Regions from separate parts of the Thermoanaerobacter siderophilus SR4 genome, predicted to be linked through region 2. Evidence: a T-box and tRNA genes for the amino acid it is inferred to sense, from the RefSeq annotation. Region 2 holds a T-box; the other holds one or more tRNA genes.

Region 1 (9,987 bases), 540 kb from region 2:
AATTATTTTGATAAGTAAAGGAAATCTCTCATAATTTACCCCTTTACCGTATATATCCTCAAAAAATTTGTAGGCTATATCACTTAGTTTTTGGCCATTAAATTCTCCACCTTCAATTACACTAACAGCTGTTCTATTGTCAGATATTGTCCACAATTCTCCAATTTTTTTACCCTCGGGAATATCAAATCCAAATTTATCTCTTAATGCAGTACCTCCCCATATTCTCTCCATAAAAATAGGCTTAAATTTTAAAGGTTTCATCAACTATCAGCTCCTTTTTCAATTATTTTAAAAGAGGATAAACAAGGTTATCCTCTTTTAAAAAATTATTCAGCTATTTCTAGTGCAATTTTCACCATGTCCATAAAAGTCTTTTGCCTTTCTTCAGCTGTCGTTGCTTCTCCGGTAACCAAGCTATCGCTCACTGTCAATATTGTAAGAGCATCTACATTGTACTTAGCAGCCAAAGTATATAGTCCTGCAGTTTCCATTTCTACTGCCAAAACACCAAACTTCGCCCATAGTTTCCAACTGTCTGGGTCATCATTATAAAAAGTATCCGTTGTAAGAATATTTCCTACTTTAGGTTGTATTCCTAACTCCATTGCTTTATCATAGGCTTTTTTCAATAATTTAAAACTTGCTGTAGGAGCATAATCCATGCCATTAAATCTAATCTTATTTATTGCAGAGTCTGTTGAAGAGCTCATGGCAATTACTATATCTCTGAGTTTGATATCTGGCTGCAAAGAACCACAAGTACCTATTCTTATAAGATTTTTCACGTTGTAACTGGTTATAAGCTCATTTACATAAATAGATAAAGAAGGTACTCCCATGCCTGTCCCTTGAACTGACACTCTTTTCCCTTTATAATATCCTGTAAAACCATACATTCCTCTAACTTCATTGTAACATTTTACATCTTCAAGAAAATTTTCTGCTATGTATTTAGCCCTTAAAGGATCTCCTGGCAATAACACTGTTTGAGCGATTTCGTTTTCTTTAGCCCCAATATGTATGCTCATCTGAATCTCTCCTTCTATAATAGTTTTGCCCATATATAATATTAGCAAAAAACAGCTTTTAAATCAAACAAAAATTTATGGACCAAACAATTTTTTAATTTTGTATAAATAAAAAATAAAAAATACCACAAAATCATGGTATTTTAAATGCATGTGAGCAAGTCTATAAGCCGAGTTCTGTCGAGGATGGCCATCTATCTAGGGGGTCAGTTGCCTGACACCTCTAGCGGCATAACCCGAGGGAAACGGCGGGCCACCTACTCCCTCCTATTCGCCTTGCTCCAGGTGGGGTTTGCAGAGCAGACCAGTCGCCTGGTCCCTGGTGAGCTCTTACCTCACCTTTCCACCCTTACCTGGCACTAAACAAGTTGAGTGCCAGGCGGTATATCTCTGTTGCACTTTCCTTGGAGTCGCCTCCACCGGGTGTTACCCGGCACCCTGCCCTGTGGAGCTCGGACTTTCCTCGTGCGAAATCACACGCGGCCATCCGACTTACTCACATGCGTTATTTCATATATATTTTTCTAATATCAGTCGAGTATATATTATCATATATATCTGTTTTTGTCAACCTAATTATAGATACATAAAAGGATCTTTTTGACTTTCACTAATTAATACTTCTATTTCGTGTCCCTGTTTCTGAGTTTCATCGATTATATATTCTGCAATAAACCTGACTGCAATATTCTCCGTAGCAAAATGTCCAGCATCAATTAAAGCCAATCCGAGGTGTTGGGCTTCTACTGCATCGTGATAGCCAATATCTGCTGTTATTAAAACATCCGCTCCTTTAGAAACAGCTTTGTGAATAAGACTTGCACCGCTTCCACCACATACAGCCACTTTTCTGATCTTTTTATTTAGGTCTCCTACCACTCTTAAATTATTAATTTTAAGTTTTGCTTTTACTTGTAAAGCTAATTCTTGCAAAGTAGTTTCTGAAATAATTCCAATTCTTCCAAGCCCATATTCTTCTTTAACATTTTCCAAAGAATAAATATCATAAGCAACCTCTTCATAGGGATGAACATTCAGCATTGCAGTTACCACTTTTTCTAAATATCTCTGAGGTACTATAGTTTCTATCTTTACTTCTTCTGTTTTTTCTAGTTTCCCTGTTTCACCAATGAATGGGTTTGTTCCTTCTAAAGGTCTATAAGTTCCAATGCCTCGCGCCTGAAAAGTAGCATCACTATAATTCCCAACAAAACCAGCGCCTGCACTGCACATAGCATTTCTTACCACTTCTTCATATCCTTGTGGCACATAAACTGCAATTTTTTTATATCCTTCGGAATAAGTGACATCCAAAACTTCCCTATCGTATATTCCTAAGACATTACACAAAATATCATTCACCCCATTTGGAGCTATATCAAAAGAGGTATGGGCTGCATAAAGCGAGATATCATTTTTAATAAGTTGTATTAACAATGAGCCCACTGGATTATCAGCTCTGACATTTTTTATTGGCTTAAAAATTAACGGATGATGAGTTACAATCATATCTACTTTTTTGTCAACCGCTTCTTTAATTACTTCAGAAGTAGCATCCAAAGCTACTAAAACTTTTGAGATATCTTTAGAACCATCTCCTATTAATAATCCCACGTTATCCCACTCTTCAGCAAATTTACGCGGTGCAAGTTTATCCATTATGGAAGCTATTACTTGGCATTTCAAGCCCATTTATCAACACCTCGAATTTCTTTACTTTTTCCTCTAATTGCTTACGCTTTTCATTGGTTTCAGGAAGTTTATTTATGATTTTCTTCATTTTGTCGATTTTATACTGCAAAAATTCTTTTAACAGTGGATGTTTTTTTTGTATGAGTTTTTCCCCTACTTGATAATATATGTCATTTTTGACTTTTTGTCTACCATGTTCTGCTACGATTATTTCATAATATTTTTGATTTTCCTTCACTAATTCCTCATCACAAATTTTATATCCATTTTCTATTAAGTATTTCCTCAAATATGTTGAATCTCTCATAGGTTGAAGTATAAATTTCTTAATAGTTTTTGCAGTATCTTTTCCTTCCTCTAATATCTTTGTAATTAAAATTCCTCCCATACCTGCAATGACAACTACGTCTACTTCCCCTGGAGATAAAACATTAAGACCATTCCCTAACCTTGTGTCTATCAAAGATTGCAAATTTCGCTTCTGAACTTCTTTTACAGCTTTATTTAAGGAACCTTTATTTAAATCTGAAGCAACGACATAGGTAGCTATTTTGTTTTCAATAAGGTAAACAGGAATAAAACCATGGTCAGTACCTATGTCTGCAACTTTTGACCCATGAGGAATATATTCAGCAATTTTCCCTAATCGCTCTGTAAGTTTCATGTAATCCTCCTAAAAGTATAAAAAAATAAAAAAGCATTTAAAGCTAAATGCTTTTTTCTCTAAATGGTGGGCCTTCAGGGATTTGAACCCCGGACCAATCGGTTATGAGCCGACCGCTCTGCCAGCTGAGCTAAAGGCCCAAAAAGTGGCTCCTCAGGTAGGATTCGAACCTACAACCTACCGGTTAACAGCCGGTTGCTCTACCCTTGAGCTACTGAGGAATACAATAATAATTATACAGATTTTTGCCCCATTGTCAAGAAGCTTATTTAATCAAGGAAATCTTTTAATTTTTTGCTTCTGCTGGGATGCCTCAATTTTCTTAATGCTTTTGCCTCAATTTGTCTTATGCGTTCTCTTGTAACATTAAATTCTTTTCCTACTTCCTCTAAAGTTCTTGCTCGGCCGTCATCAAGGCCAAACCTAAGTCTTAGTACTTTCTCTTCCCTTGGCGTTAGAGTATCAAGAACATCCATCAATTGTTCTTTTAGCATTGTAAAAGCAGCAGCTTCTGCTGGAGCTGGTGCATCTTCATCGGGTATAAAATCTCCTAAGTGGCTGTCTTCCTCTTCCCCAATAGGAGTTTCTAAAGATACAGGTTCTTGCGCTATTTTCATTATCTCTCTTACTTTTTCTTCTGGCATACCCATCTCTTTTGCCAACTCTTCAGGGGTAGGTTCGCGACCTAATTCCTGCAGCAATTGCCTTTGAACTCTTATCAATTTGTTGATAGTTTCTACCATGTGTACAGGGATTCTTATGGTTCTTGCTTGGTCTGCAATAGCTCTTGTTATAGCCTGTCTTATCCACCATGTGGCATAAGTACTGAATTTGTAGCCTTTTCTATAGTCAAATTTTTCAACTGCTTTGAGTAACCCTAAATTTCCCTCTTGTATCAAATCTAAGAAAAGCATTCCTCTTCCTACGTATCTTTTTGCTATGCTTACAACCAATCTTAAATTGGCTTCTATAAGTCTTTTTTTAGCTTCTTCGTCTCCTTGTTCGATTCTTTTTGCCAATTCAATCTCTTCTTCAGGAGTGAGAAGAGGAATCTTGCCTATCTCCTTCAAATACATTCTCACAGGGTCATCTATACTGATTCCTTCAGGAAGAGAAAGGTCTAAGTCTAAATCTTCTTCAGTTATTTCTTCCTGACGAGGTTCTTCCCCAACAATTTCAATTCCCATGTCTTCAAAAGCATCATATACCTTCTCAATTTGGTCAGGATTTAAATCAATATCTTCTAAAGAATCCATTATCTCATTGTAGGTGAGCATCCCAGTTTTTTTCCTTTATTGATAAGTTCTGTAATGGCTTCTTTAGACAATTCTTCGTTGTTCATAGGTTTCCCCTCCCTATGGGTTTCTTTCTTTTTAGCCATTTTTTATCTTTAGCATCTCCTTTTCACAATTTTGTAATTCTATTAAAAGTTGCCTTTCTTTATCTATATCCCCCAACATATGAGCTTCATTGATGGCTCTTTTAATCTTTTCTCTTTTAACTGCCAAACTGTTAATGAGAATCTTGTTTATAATATCATCAATAGCTTGTTCAGTAATATTTTCACTCTCGTAAAAAGCTTTAATAATATCGTTAAAATCAGATATGAGATTTTCGTCTTGTAATAAATAAACAATATCATTTATTTGAGTTTTTTTCCCATCCTCCAACCTTGACATTATTTCTTCAAAAATTGGCTTTAATTTAACATTCTCCAGCATATCGGCAGTAATTGTTTCTTTCACCCTTTTGTAAAGATTATTATCATACAGCAGCAATGCAATTAAGTACTTTTCTGGTGATATTTTACTACTGCTACTGTATATATTATGCCTTATCTTGCCAGCCATATACATATTTTTTTGATTTTTTTCAATTTCCCTATTGACAAAACGAGCAACCTCTGTTCTCACTGCATTCTCAGATATTTGAGCAACTTTAGCCACTGAAGAAATATAGACTTCCCTTTTCACTTCATCAGAAAGTTTTGCGATATCTTTTGCAATTTTTTTAACATATATTATTCTATCTTGAGGGTTATCAAGGTCGAGATTTTTTCTATATACCTTTGCTTTAAACTCAATTAAACTATCGGCATTTTCTATTAATTGATTAAATGCTTCTACTCCTTCTTTTTTTATAAACTCATCAGGGTCTTTCCCATAAGGAATAGTCAGTACTTTTATATTTAAATTCAATTCATCAAGAATGTCAAGTCCTCTTAATGCGGCACTAATACCAGCTTCATCCGCATCATAAGCAATTACAACATTTCCTTTATACCTTTTTATGAGTCTTGCTTGGTCCCCTGTCAAAGCGGTTCCTAAAGATGCTACAGCACAATCTATTCCAGCTTGGTGTAAGGAAATAGCGTCCATGTATCCTTCTACAATAATAAATTTGTCTTGTTGAGTTTTTTTAGCAAAATTTATTGCAAATAGCGTTTTGCCTTTTTTAAAGACCTCTGTCTCCGGAGTGTTTAAGTATTTAGGCAAACTATCATCAATAGAGCGGCCTCCAAAACCTATAACATTACCCTTTACATCTATAATAGGAAACATTACTCTATTTCTAAACCTGTCGTAATAGCGGTTATTTTTTTGAGACAAAAGTCCCGCCTTTACCAGAAAACTTTCTGTATAGCCTTTTTCCTTTAAAAAATTTAAAAGTCCATTTCCTTGAGGTGGTGAATAACCTATTCCAAATTTTTTTATCGTTGCTTCTGTCAAACCTCTTTTTCTTATATAAGCTAAAGCCTGTCTACCTTCTTCAGAAAAAAGCTTATTATAAAAATACATAGCTGCTAATTTATTTATTTTATATATTTCGTCAATAAGCTTCTTTCTTCGGTACTCCTGATCACTTAGTTGGCTTTCTTCAAGAGTTATTCCCACTCTATCTGCTAAAAATTCAATTGCTTCTTTAAAAGTCAAATTTTCAATATCCATTATAAAAGTAACAACATTTCCACTGGCATTACAGCCAAAACAGTGATAAACCTGTTTTTCTTGACTGACCATAAAAGATGGGGTTTTTTCTCTATGAAAAGGACACAGACCTTTAAATTCTTTTCCCGCTTTTTTTAGTTCTACATACTCTGATATAACATCTACTATGTCATTTGCTTCTATGACCTTTTCAATCATTTCTCTTGAGTAAGCCATCAATATCACCTAATTATTCTATTCGACAAAAATTGTTAAATTCCTCTTTACCAAATTAATTTATTAGTAGCGACCAATATATATTCGACAAAAGATTTAAAAATCCTTCTTTGGTTTTATTAAATTTTTATTAAAATCAAAAAATATTTTGCTCAAACCAAGGACTGGGCAAAAAAATCTCTTTGTATTTTAAAAGAGCATATTTGTCTGTCATACCAGCAATATAATCAGCAACAGCTCTTTCTCTTCCATAAATCTCAGCAAGTTTTATAAATTCTTGAGGCATCTTGTCAATATTGTCATAAAAGTAATAAAACAATTGCTCTACTACTCTTTTGGCTTTTTCCTCATCTTTTTTAGCTTTTGACCCAATATAAACTTTTTTGAATAAAAAATCCCTCAAGCTATAAGTAGCCTCATAAATCTCTTTACTCATTGAAACTCTTGGCTTTCCTAAGCTATTATTTATAACATCTTTTACCATTGTATCTATTCTCTTACTATGCTTATCTCCCAAAATTCCTATTAAATCTTTTGGCAAATCCTCCGGCTTTAAAACTTTTCCCCTTATTGCATCATCTATATCATGATTAATGTATGCTATTTTATCAGAAATTTGTACTACTTGTCCCTCTAAAGTCTGAGGATTTCCTGCGGTAGAGTGGTTACATATGCCATCCTTAACTTCCCAAGTCAAATTAAGACCCTTTCCATCATTTTCTAAAACCTCAACCACTCTAATGCTTTGTTCATTATGTCTAAAGCCATCTTTTAAAAGTCTATTTAAAACTTCCTCACCAGAATGGCCAAAAGGAGTATGTCCTAAATCATGACCTAAAGCAATAGCTTCTGTCAAATCTTCGTTTAACCTCAAAGCTCTTGCAATTGTTCTTGCAATCTGAGCTACTTCTAAAGTATGAGTTAGCCTTGTTCTATAATGGTCACCTTCTGGAGAAATAAAGACTTGTGTTTTATGGCTCAATCTTCTAAAAGCTTTGCTATGAATAATCCTGTCTCTATCTCTTTGAAATTCTGTCCTTATATCGCATTTTTCCTCTTCTTTATCCCTGCCGCGAGTTTCACGGCTTTTTGTCGCATAAGGAGAAAGCAGCTGATATTCTAATTCCTCTGTAATTTCTCTAATTTTCATTTGACCACCTAGCCTTTTTTAATGGTGGTAAAAATAAAAACCCATAAAGGGTTTCTTAATTTCTAAATGCACTGTCTTTTTTATTTAGCCATCATTATAGTCAATACCATAGACAAAATTATAAACAACGCCGCCGCTATAGTTGTAAGCCTTTCTAATGTCCCCTCCATAGTTCGAGCTTTATTTTTCCCAAAAAATGTTTCTGCTCCTCCTGCAATTACACCAGAAATACCTGCACTTTTGCCCTTTTGTAAAAGTATAACTACTATTAAGAAAATGCTAACCAAAATTTGTATAACCATAAGTACAGTTTTTAGCATATTTACACCGCCTTATCTCTAATTTTTGCTCTGTCAAAAACACAATACCACATACTATATTATATCATAATGTATCTCTTAATCAAGAGGTTTTATTAAAAAGTGTGTGTCAAAAGTTAATAGTTGCCCGCCTCCGCCATCCTTGGCTTCGGCCCCGCTTCCGTCTTTCGGTCTCGCTAAGTTTCCCGGCACTCAACTGAACGGGCTGGTCCTTTCTCTTATTCTCCTTTTTTAACATTTTCGGTTGAGTGCCGGGCTGTCAAGTCGCTTCTCTTGTGCAAAATGTCAGCAATATTACCTAACTTATAATTTTACACAGACTATTAAAAAAGGGAACCCATTTGGATCCCCTTTTAATTACTTTTTTACATTGTAAAAAGCATTTTTGCCAAGATATTGAGCTGTGCTTCCTAAAGCTTCTTCAATTCTTAAAAGCTGATTGTATTTTACGACTCTGTCAGTTCTTGCAGGTGCTCCAGTTTTAATTTGCCCTGCATTTACTCCAACTACAAGGTCTGCAATTGTTGAATCTTCTGTCTCTCCTGAGCGGTGAGACACAACAGCTGTATATCCTGCTCTTTTTGCCATTTCAATAGCATCAAGAGTTTCTGTTAAAGTTCCTATTTGATTGAGTTTTATAAGGATTGAATTTGCTACTCCCATGCTTATACCTTTTGAAAGTCTTTGAGTATTCGTTACAAATAAGTCGTCTCCTACAAGCTGTATCTTCTTGCCTAATCTTTCAGTCAATAGTTTCCATCCATTCCAGTCTTCTTCTGCAAGACCGTCTTCAATAGAGACAATAGGATATTTGTTAACAAGTTGTTCCCAAAAATCTACCATTTCTTCGGGGGTTCTTACAATTCCTTCTCCTTCAAAATGATATTTCCCATCCTCTTTATAAAGCTCTGTTGAAGCAGGATCTAATGCTAATACTATATCTTCTCCTGGCACATATCCCGCTTTTTCTATAGCTTCCAATATGACTTGTATAGCTTCTTCATTTGAGGTAAGGTTGGGAGCAAAACCTCCTTCATCACCAACTGTTGTACTTAACCCTTTAGAATGTAACACGTTTTTCAAATTGTGATAAACTTCTGAACACATTCTTAATGCTTCACGGAAGTTTGGAGCACCAACAGGCATTATCATAAACTCTTGTATATCTACATTGTTATCAGCGTGTTTTCCACCGTTTAATATGTTCATCATTGGCACAGGAAGAGTTTTTGCATTTACTCCACCAATGTATTGATACAAAGGTAAACCACATTCCTCAGCTGCTGCCTTTGCCACTGCCAAAGATACCCCTAAGATAGCATTTGCTCCTAATTTGCTCTTATTGGGAGTTCCATCTAGTTCAATCATCGCTTTGTCAATTGCTACTTGGTCTTGTGCTTCCATGCCAATTAGCTCAGGAGCAATAATGTCATTGACATTTTGAACAGCTTTTAGCACTCCTTTTCCCAAATATCTTGATTTATCTCCATCTCGTAACTCAACTGCTTCAAAAGCTCCTGTAGAAGCCCCTGAAGGCACAGCAGCTCTTCCTACGGCACCGCTATCTAACTCTACCTCTACTTCAACTGTGGGATTTCCACGGGAGTCAAGTATTTCTCTTGCAAAAATATCAATTATTGATGACATGACAATTTCTCCTTTCTTTTTAAATTTTATTTTAAATTTTATCTTCTTCCAATGATTAAAGATTTTCCCGTCATCTCTTTAGGAACTGGTAGTTTCATTATGTCCAAAATTGTAGGAGCAATGTCAGCCAGTATCCCATCTTTTCTTAAATCAATATCTCCCTCACCTATAACAATAAATGGAACTGGGTTTGTAGTATGAGCTGTCTGTGGCTCTTTTGTCACAGGGTCAATCATCTCTTCCGCATTGCCATGGTCAGCTGTTATAATTATTGTTCCTCCTACACTTTGAACAGCATTTACTATTCTTCCAAGGCACT
Region 2 (9,987 bases):
CACCGCAGCATAGCACATTCCTAATTCTTTCGCTAAAACTACTTCTGGAACATTAGTCATCCCCACTACATCGGCACCTAAATTTTTATACATTCTTATCTCTTGTGCAGTTTCAAATCGTGGACCTTCAGTGCACACATAAACTGCATCTCCCTTTATCAATAAGTCTTCTTTTTTAGCAGCATTATAAAATTTTGCCCTTAAATTACTACAATAAGGGTCACTCATATCTACATGTCTTACCACTCCATCTTCCCCTTCAAAAAAGGTCAATGGTCTCGATTTAGTAAAATCTAAAAAATCTTTAAGTACTACAACATCCCCTGGCTCATAATTTTCATTAAAAGAACCAACTGCAGCTGTTGCATACACATATTTTACTCCCATTTGTTTCAATGCCATAATATTTGCCCTATAATTTACGAGATGAGGTGGAACTGCATGACCTTTCCCATGTCGGGGCAAAAAACCAATTTCCTCCCCCTCAATAGTCACAATATCAATTTCCACTTCTCCATATTTTGTCTCTACCAATTTTTTTGACACCTTTTGTCCTATTTCGTAAAATCCAGTACCACCAATGATCGCCTTTTCCATTAAAAATGTACCTCCTCTGTCTTTTGTATTTATATGCAAATAATCAAAATTAATCCGGGTATCCTTCACTTTAGCTTTAATATGTTTTCCCTGAAAGGAGGTCTAATTATTCCTTTTTCTGTAATTATTCCCGTTATATTTTCATGAGGAGTCACATCAAAAGCTGGATTGTACACTTCTATTCCTTCAGGTGCAATTCTTACGCCATTTATATGAGTTACCTCTTCAGGACTCCTTTCCTCTATAACTATCTCTTTTCCTGTCTCAATGTTAAAATCAATTGTGCTGGTAGGAGCTACCACATAAAAAGGAACATGGTACATTTTTGCCACAGCAGAGAGCATAAAAGTTCCAATTTTATTGGCAGTATCCCCATTTAAAGCAATTCTATCGGCTCCTACTAATATTACATCTATTTTCCCATCTCTTATCAAAGTAGCAGCAACACTATCAGCAATTAACTTTGCAGGAATTCCTTCTTGTACTAATTCCCATGCTGTCAATTTTGCGCCTTGAAGCCTAGGCCTTGTCTCATCAGCATATACAAAAATATTTTTCCCACTGTAATGGGCTTCTCTAATAACTCCTAAAGCAGTTCCATACCCTACGGTTGCAAGGGCTCCCGTATTGCAATGGGTCAAAATAACTGCATTTTCTTTAATTATCTCATTCCCAAATTTAGCCATCTTTTTGTTGGTTTCTATATCTTCGTAGTAAATATTATCTGCTTCTTTTTTTAATAGCTCATATAGGTCTTGTAGTTCTAGCTCTTTATTATTCTCAATAACTTTTTTCATTCTATTTATTGCCCACATAAGGTTTACAGCAGTAGGTCTTGATTTTGAGATAATTTCTAAAGCTTCCTCCATTTTTTTAAAGAAACTTTCTTTTTCCTCATTAATAAATTCTTTTGCAGCCAATACCACCCCATAAGCTGCTGCAGCTCCAATTGCCGGTGCCCCCCTTACCACCATGTCTTTTATAGCAAAATTTACGTCTTTATAAGTTCTGCACTCAAAAATCTCATAACTATTGGGCAATTTTCTTTGGTCAATTAAATATAAAACTCCATCTTTAAACTCTATAGTTTTAATCTCTCCCACTTTTTTTCACCTCTTTATTATTTTTTTACCTGCCCATAAGTTTTAAACTTTTCTAACATTAACCTCATTTCATCTTCTGGAAGAATAACTGGTTCTCCTATAGATTTTGACCTGTAATATAATTCTGCCACGTACTCAATTTGAATACTTATATTAAAAGCATTAGGCAAATCTTCAGCTCCTACCAAAAGTCCGTGATTGGCTAATAGCACAGCTTTTCTATCCTTCATAGCCTCAAAAGCGTTTTCTGCCAATTCTTTTGTACCAAAAGTTGCATATTTAGCACATCTGACATTTGGTCCTGCTAAAGCCACAAGGTAATGAACTGGTGGAAGGTCCCAATGTAGACAGGAAAGAGTTGTAGAATATACTGGATGAGTGTGTATAATAGCGTTTATGTCTTGTCTGTTAGCGTAAAAAATTCTGTGCATCTCATACTCTGAAGAAGGAGTCCTATTACCTTCTATTACATTGCCATTTAAGTCCATTACTACTACATCCTCAGGCTTAATTTCAAAATAATCAATTCCTGAAGGAGTTATAGCCATCAATCCTTTTTCCTTATTGTAAATGCTTAAATTCCCTCCTGTACCTCTTGTAAGATTAGAATTTATAAGTTTTTTACCATATTCTACTATTTGTTCTCTTTCTGATTTTAATAGCACTTTTATCACCCCATTTTTAATATGTGCTCTAGTGTAAATGATTTTACAATTTCTACTAAAGCCATCATATAATAATGCAAATAAAGTGTCAACTTACAAAAATTTGGGTATCCTGCCTTAGCAGAATACCTTTTCCATGTTATTCTTTCCCTATTAACTCCTTCGCCCTTTTCTCTACGTTATACATTACTTTTTCCACATCTACAGTTTTTATTTCTCTATTTTCCATTATTATTTTGCCATTTATTATCACTGTATCCACATCTGATGCTTGAGCAGTATAAGCTAAAGCAGAAATTAAATTGTGATGTGGATAAAAATGCGGCTTGTCAATATCAATAATCACTATATCCGCTTTTTTCCCTACTTCGATGGAACCTATCTCTTTATCCCACAATAAAGCTTTAGCGCCATTGATTGTCGCCATTTTTAGAGCTTCCAATGCCGGTACAGCAAGAGCATCGTAATTTAACGCCTTATTAATAGTGGCAGCAAAATGAATCTCTTCAAACATGTTTAAGTTATTGTTACTGGCTGGGCCATCTGTTCCCAAAGCTACGTTTATTCCTTTTTTTAGCATTTGATCCACAGGAGCAAAACCACTGGCTAATTTGGCATTACTGGTAGGATTGTAAACTGGTGATACCTTCATTTCCTTTAATATTTCAATGTCTTCATCGCTTACATGAACACAATGAGCTGCTATAGTTGGAACATCAAATACTCCTATGTCCTTTAAATGTTTCACAGGAGATTTTCCATGCTTTTGGAAACTTTCTTCTACTTCTTTTTTTGTTTCTGATACATGAATATGAATTCCTGTATTTAACTCTTTAGCTAACTCTACTACTTCCTTTAAATAAGAGGGGCTACAGGTATAAGGTGCATGAGGACCCACCATTACTTTGATTCTTCCATCCGCTTTATTATGCCAGGTATTATAAAGTTTTCGCGTATCTCTTAACTTTTCCTTATTTATTTCAGCGTCACTTTCTTCTATAATACCCCTTGTCAACACTCCTCTTATCCCTACTTCTTCTGTTGCTTTAGCTACTTCATCCATAAAAAAATACATATCGCAAAAAGTAGTAGTACCAGAATAAATCATCTCTATCATACTCAATAAAGAACCCCAGTAAACGTCTTCTGCTGAAAGTTTAGATTCAACGGGCCAGATATGTTTACTCAACCAATCAAATAACGGCACATCATCTGCATAATTCCTAAATAAAGACATTCCCAAATGAGTATGAGCATTTATAAGACCCGGCATTGCAATTTTTTTTGTTCCATCTATGACTCTGTCAACTTTTATATCCGGATTAATTTCTCCTATGTAAGTTATCGTGTCGCCTTCAATATAGATATTGGTGTTTTCCATAAGTGGCTGTTCTTCTTTCATAGATAGCAAAGCTACATTTTTTATAAGCAGATTCATAATATCCCTCCTAAAATAATGTTTAAAAAGGGGAAAAATCCCCTTTTTAAACTTGTGTTTGCTGCTCAATGTGAGAAGCACATCTTGCACAAATAGTTGGATGCTCTTTTATAGTTCCTACTGTTTCACTGTACATCCAGCAGCGTTCGCATTTTTCCCCCGGTGCATGGGTTACCACAATCTTTAAATTATAATCTTCACTTTCATAAGCATTTTGAGGAACAGGTTCTTCTGGTTGGTGAAGTACCACCTTTGAAACTATGAACATATATTCGAGGTCATTAAAGCCTTTAAAGAAATCATAAAGCTCTTGAGATGGATATATATCCACTTGTGCCTCTAAAGAGTGACCTATCTTTTTGTCGGTTCTCGCTATTTCAAGAGCTTTAGAAATATATTTTCTTATGTCAAAAAGTTTTTCCCATTTTTCTATTATATAAGGATTATTGTATTTTTCTTGGACTTGAGGCCAATCAGCTAACTGAACACTTTCAAAATTATTTTGACTGTCGTGCTTCATATATGACCATATTTCTTCTGAAGTAAATGTAAGCACTGGTGCTATCAACCTTACAAGAGTGTCTAAAATAATGTAAAGTGTCGTTTGAGCCGCTCTTCTCTCTTTAGAAGTAGCAGGATAAGTGTACAATCTGTCTTTTAAAATGTCCAGGTAAAGGCTACTCATATCTACTACACAGAAGGTATGAACCAGATGGAGAAAATCGTAATACTCATATTTATCAAAAGCCTCTGTAAGCTCTTCAACTACTCTGTTAAGCCTATATAAAGCCCATTTATCTATCTCTAAAAGCTCTTCGTAAGGGAGCATATCCTTATCAGGGTCAAAGTCATAAAGATTGCTTAACAAGAACTTACTAGTGTTACGTATTTTTCTGTACGCTTCTGTCATCTGTTTTAAAATCTCTTGTGAAATTCTCATATCTGAAGTAAAATCAGCAGAAACAGTCCAAAGCCTCAAAATATCTGCTCCATATTCTTTAATTACATCAGCTGGGTCAATACCATTCCCTAAAGATTTTGACATTTTCCTTCCTTCACCGTCTACAACAAACCCGTGGGTCAATACGTTTCTATAAGGTGCTTTTCCACGTGTTGCCACAGATGTCAAAAGGGAAGACTGGAACCATCCTCTGTGTTGGTCTGAACCTTCTAAATAAAGCTCTGCAGGCCACTTTAGGTCAGGATGAGTTTGCAACACAGCTGCATGGCTGGAGCCTGAATCAAACCACACATCCATTATATCTGTCTCTTTCCTAAACTTTGTAGAACCGCATTCGCAAGTAATCCCTTTTGGCAATATCTCTTCAGCTGACATTTCAAACCATGCATCTGAACCCTTTTGCCTGAAGATCTCTTTAACTGCATTTATTGTATCATCATTTATAAGCGGTTTCCCACACTTTTCACAGTAGAATATAGGAATTGGCACACCCCATACCCTTTGCCTTGAAATACACCAGTCTCGTCTATCTCTTACCATGTTAGTTATGCGCTCTTCGCCCCATGAAGGATACCAATTAACTTCTTTAATAGCTTTTAGTGCCTCTTCTCTAAATCCTTCCACAGAAGCAAACCACTGTTCTGTCGCCCTAAATATTATTGGACTTTTACATCTCCAACAGTGAGGATATGAGTGGGTAATACGGGTTTCTGCCACTAATGCATTAGCTTTTTTCAAGTCTTCCTTTATGACCTTGTTAGCCTCTTCATAATACAGACCAGCATATCCTGGCGCTTTATCTGTAAAATATCCCTTATCATCTATTGGATTTAAAACCTCAAGACCATACTCTTGCCCAACTAAAAAGTCTTCTTCACCATGGCCGGGAGCAGTATGAACACATCCAGTACCAGCTTCTAAAGTTACATGCTCACCCAAGATTATTAAAGAATCTCTGTCATATAAAGGATGGGTAGCCTTCATGCCCTCCAAATCTTTTCCTTTAAATACAGCAACTATTTCATAATCTGAAAGGTTAGCTTCTTTCTTTACAGTATCTAACATATCTTTTGCCATTATATATACTTCGTCTCCAAACTTTACAAGCGCATAATCAAACTCTGGATTTAAAGCAATTGCAAGGTTAGCCGGAATAGTCCATGTAGTAGTTGTCCATATTACAAAATACACATTATTAAGATTCTCAACAATTCCCTTGAATTTCCCTAAATCATCTTTAACTCTAAATTTTACATAAATAGAATCAGAGGTTTCATCAAAGTATTCAATTTCTGCTTCTGCCAAAGCAGTCTCACAGCTGGGGCACCAATATACAGGCTTTAGACCTTTATAGATATAGCCTTTCTTAGCCATTTCACCAAATACTTCTATCTGTTTAGCTTCATACTCCGGATTCAAGGTAAGATAAGGATTATCCCAATCTCCCCTTACTCCCAATCTTTTGAATTGAGCTTTTTGCTTTTCAATCTGAGAAAAAGCAAAATCCCTACACACTTTTCTAAATTCTGTAGGACTTACTTCATGCCTTTTTATACCTAAAGTTTTTATAGCTTGCTGTTCAATAGGAAGACCGTGTGTATCCCATCCTGGCACATAAGGAGCATCATAACCCCTCATTGTTTTGTATTTCACTATAATGTCTTTTAATACCTTATTCATAGCAGTTCCAATGTGTATATCTCCATTAGCATAAGGCGGCCCATCGTGTAAAATATATTTTTCCTTGCCTTTATTTTTTTCCAATGTTTTATGATAAATATCCATTTCTTCCCATCTTTTTAATATCTCTGGCTCTCGTGTTGGCAAATTAGCCTTCATAGGAAAATCTGTCCTCGGCAAATTAAGTGTCTTGTTGTAATCCACTGAACATTACCTCCTCTTCAAATATTATCTTTCAAACTAAAAATAAAACTTCTCGTCAGGGACGAGAAGTTCGCGGTACCACCCTACTTATTAAGACAAAGAAAAACTTTGTCTTAATCTCTCATTTAAGATAACGGGAAACCCGGCACAGCTTACTCCTATTTCAGCCTGCAGCTCCGAGGTGATTTTCAGTAGAAACGAACTTATTGGCTCGCACCTACCGCCAACTCTCTGGAAGTCGCTTCTACTTACTCGTCCTCATCATAGCTTTTAACAATATTTTTTTACACAATTATATAATACCACAAGTTTTTCGTCAATAGTATGCATATCTCATGCAGTCAGAGCAGATTTCACTTTTACCCCAGGAAGACTTCCAAGTTTACCAGTAAGAGCCCCTATTTCATCCGTTGTACCATCAACTATTAAAGCGATAACCGATACTCCCCTATCTTTATAGGGTATACCCATTCTCCCTACAATAATGTGGCCGTACTCACTCAATATGTGATTTACCCTATCTGCCACATTTTCTCTATTTTTAATTAATATTCCAACAACCCCTAATCTATTCTGCATCCTTCTCCTCATCCTCATCTGGAATCAATTCTTTCTCATCTATTGAAAGTATTGATTCCAACTGGGCTTCTAAAAGAGATTTAAATTTCGCTTTAAAAACATTTAATTGCTTGCGATATCTTTCTAACTCCATTCTTATTCTTACAACTTCTTGATTTGCCTTCTCTAATATTTTTTCTGCATTTTGTTGTGCATTTTGTATGATAAGTTGTGCTTCTTTTTCTGCATTTCTTTTCAATTCCTCTGCAGTATTTTGAGCAACAATCAAAGTATTGTTTAAAGTGTTCTCCATATTTATGTAGCTTTGAAGTTTTTCATTCATTATATTAATTCTATCTTTTAACTCCGCATTTTCTTTGTATAACATCTCATAGTCTTCCATAATTTTATCCAAAAACTCGTCCACTTCCTCTTCATTATAACCCCTAAAAGACCGCCTAAATTCTTTATTATGTATATCCATAGGCGTCAGCATAATATTTACCTCCTTTTCTTTTGTAACATTATATAAACCTTAGAATATGTACAGAAACGCGACCTTTTTTTGTATTACCTCTCACTTCTTCTAATCTAATTCTTCCAAAACCACGTAAAGAAATTACATCTCCCTCTTTTACTTCTGAAGAAGGGTCCTCTGTATACTCCCAATTTATTTGAAGAAGACCGGACTTTATAAGTTCTGAAGCCTTCGTCCTTGATATACCAAAACCTGCAGCTGCCACACTGTCAACCCGTAGTGAGGCTACGGTAGAAAAAATGTCCTTATATTTTATTTCAGGTTCTATCACATCTTTCAAGTCAATTGAATTAACTCTTACCTTCTCTTTCCCGACTTTAAAAAGGTTCATAAGTACATAACTTTCCACATCTTTATGTAACAATATGTCACATTTATCCTCTTTTACAATTATATCGCCTATTTTTTGTCTTTTTATCCCTAACCCTAAAAGTGAACCCAACACATCTCTATGAGATAGCTTAGAAAAATTGCCTTCAATTCTTACAGCGCAAATAGGGGTATCTTCCGGCTGTAAAAAATCGGGGTAAATAATTGCTATCTTTCTTTCTGCTAAAGGATATCCTCCATCTAGATTATAGTTTATATCTTGCTGTCGATACTTTAATATAGTTTTTTCAAAAATTTTTTGTTCAGAGAGGCTTAAAAAGTCTGTATATTTTACTCTTTTAGATTTTAAAACGCCTTTAATTATGTCTTCAAATCGGGATACAGTAAATTCTTTGTCCATCATATATACCTCATCAGTAATAATACTAATTTAAAAGCTAAAGGACGAACTAAATACTGAATCACCAAAATCGCCAAAACCGGCGAAAAATCTATCATTAAATTTCTTCCAATAGAAGACCTAAATTGTAATGTCCTAAAAGGCTCAAGTATTGGTTCTGTCGTTATGATCACAAAACGAGAAAGTGGATTTGACATATTCTCCATTCTTAGCAAAGATAAAATAACCCTTATCAATATAAGCCAATTTATAACTTCAAAAAAATAATCTAATGCTGTTAAAATTGCAAAATTTACAGGCAAAATCATTTCCTCCTTATCAATTTAGATTGTATAAAGAATTTACTTCATCTTTTATATCCCCTGTAATGTCAAAATTCTCAGGCGCAACTAAAAATATATAGCCAGATATCTTCTTTATCTCTCCATTAAGAGCATAGGCTGCACCGCTTAAAAAATCCACTACTCTTTGAGCTTCATTTTTGTCCATCTTTTGTAAATCTACAATCACCGGTTTTTTATTTTTAATTCATTGCATATATTCATCACTTGTTCAAACTTTTCTGGCTTTAAAATCAAAACTTTTACTTGGGTCTGTGTATGAATATTGACAATTTTAGGCTTTCTATCGTAAGGTATGACAGGTTGTAAAGAGTCTACTTCTTCTTTCTCTTCTTCTGGCTCATCGATACCAAAGAAACTCATTAATTTATCAATCACTTTTGAAGACATTAATTATCCCTCCACATTATATTGTCTTTGCCCAAAAATAGAAGTGCCAATTCTAACAATATTCGCCCCTTCTTCAACTGCTACCCAATAGTCATTGGACATGCCCATTGACAAAAATTCTACTTGTACATTATGTTGCTTAATTTCTTTTAGCTCTTCAAATAATTCTTTCATCTTTCTAAAATAGGGCCTTACCTCTTCCGGTGGAAGGTAAGGAGCTATTGTCATAAGCCCTCTAATTCTTATATTATCATATTTTTCCATTTCTTTAACAAAATTATGCATTTCTTCAGGAGGAATTCCGTATTTACTTTCCTCTCCACCAATATTGATTTCCACCAAACAATCTATTATGAGACTCTTTTGTTTAGCCCTTTTGTCTATTTCTTCTGCCAATTTAATACTATCTAAAGAATGTATCAACTTAACTTTGTCAATAATGTATTTCACTTTGTTTGTCTGTAAATGTCCTATAAAGTGAAATTCTACCTCATTTTTTAAATAAGGATACTTTTCATTTAACTCTTGAACCTTATTCTCACCTATGTCAGTTATTCCACAAGCAATAGCCTCTTTTATAGTTTCAACACCGAAAGTTTTAGTAGCTGCCACAATTAATATTTCCTCCGGATTTCTATTTACCTTTAATGCATGCTCTTTTATGTTTTCTTTTATCTTTCTTATATTTTCACATATAGTCGTATTTATCCCCCCTTATTTGCTCAAGTAATCCTCTCCATTTACCGCTATTTCGTCATACACTTTTAATCCAGATGTTTTAT

Evidence for each region. A T-box is a leader RNA that pairs with one kind of tRNA and senses whether it is charged. The one in region 2 lies ahead of ileS (isoleucine--tRNA ligase), so its partner is inferred to be a tRNA-Ile.
Region 1: it encodes a tRNA-Ile, which carries the amino acid that the T-box ahead of ileS (isoleucine--tRNA ligase) is inferred to sense. The anticodon was not compared.

The regions. Positions count from the first base shown of each region.
Region 1 is NZ_CM001486.1:1,502,244-1,512,230, reverse strand. It holds gene manA (mannose-6-phosphate isomerase, class I) at 1-264, opposite strand, end outside; gene deoD (purine-nucleoside phosphorylase) at 330-1,031, opposite strand; RNA gene rnpB (RNase P RNA component class A) at 1,182-1,530, opposite strand; gene THESIDRAFT1_RS07330 (Nif3-like dinuclear metal center hexameric protein) at 1,608-2,723, opposite strand; gene THESIDRAFT1_RS07325 (tRNA (adenine(22)-N(1))-methyltransferase) at 2,683-3,387, opposite strand; tRNA gene THESIDRAFT1_RS07320 (tRNA-Ile) at 3,452-3,527, opposite strand; tRNA gene THESIDRAFT1_RS07315 (tRNA-Asn) at 3,534-3,608, opposite strand; partial or broken gene rpoD (RNA polymerase sigma factor RpoD) at 3,657-4,729, opposite strand; gene dnaG (DNA primase) at 4,761-6,551, opposite strand; gene THESIDRAFT1_RS07300 (deoxyguanosinetriphosphate triphosphohydrolase) at 6,688-7,701, opposite strand; gene secG (preprotein translocase subunit SecG) at 7,782-8,021, opposite strand; gene eno (phosphopyruvate hydratase) at 8,379-9,668, opposite strand; gene gpmI (2,3-bisphosphoglycerate-independent phosphoglycerate mutase) at 9,707-9,987, opposite strand, start outside.
Region 2 is NZ_CM001486.1:2,042,633-2,052,619, reverse strand. It holds gene THESIDRAFT1_RS10030 (S-methyl-5'-thioinosine phosphorylase) at 1-597, opposite strand, end outside; gene mtnA (S-methyl-5-thioribose-1-phosphate isomerase) at 663-1,700, opposite strand; gene THESIDRAFT1_RS10020 (L-fuculose-phosphate aldolase) at 1,718-2,365, opposite strand; gene THESIDRAFT1_RS10015 (amidohydrolase) at 2,505-3,803, opposite strand; gene ileS (isoleucine--tRNA ligase) at 3,850-6,648, opposite strand; T-box leader at 6,703-6,922, opposite strand; gene THESIDRAFT1_RS10005 (TM1266 family iron-only hydrogenase system putative regulator) at 6,982-7,227, opposite strand; gene THESIDRAFT1_RS10000 (DivIVA domain-containing protein) at 7,217-7,702, opposite strand; gene THESIDRAFT1_RS09995 (YlmH family RNA-binding protein) at 7,731-8,477, opposite strand; gene THESIDRAFT1_RS09990 (YggT family protein) at 8,474-8,776, opposite strand; partial or broken gene THESIDRAFT1_RS12685 (cell division protein SepF) at 8,793-9,205, opposite strand; gene THESIDRAFT1_RS09975 (YggS family pyridoxal phosphate-dependent enzyme) at 9,209-9,913, opposite strand; gene THESIDRAFT1_RS09970 (biotin/lipoyl attachment domain-containing protein) at 9,920-9,987, opposite strand, start outside.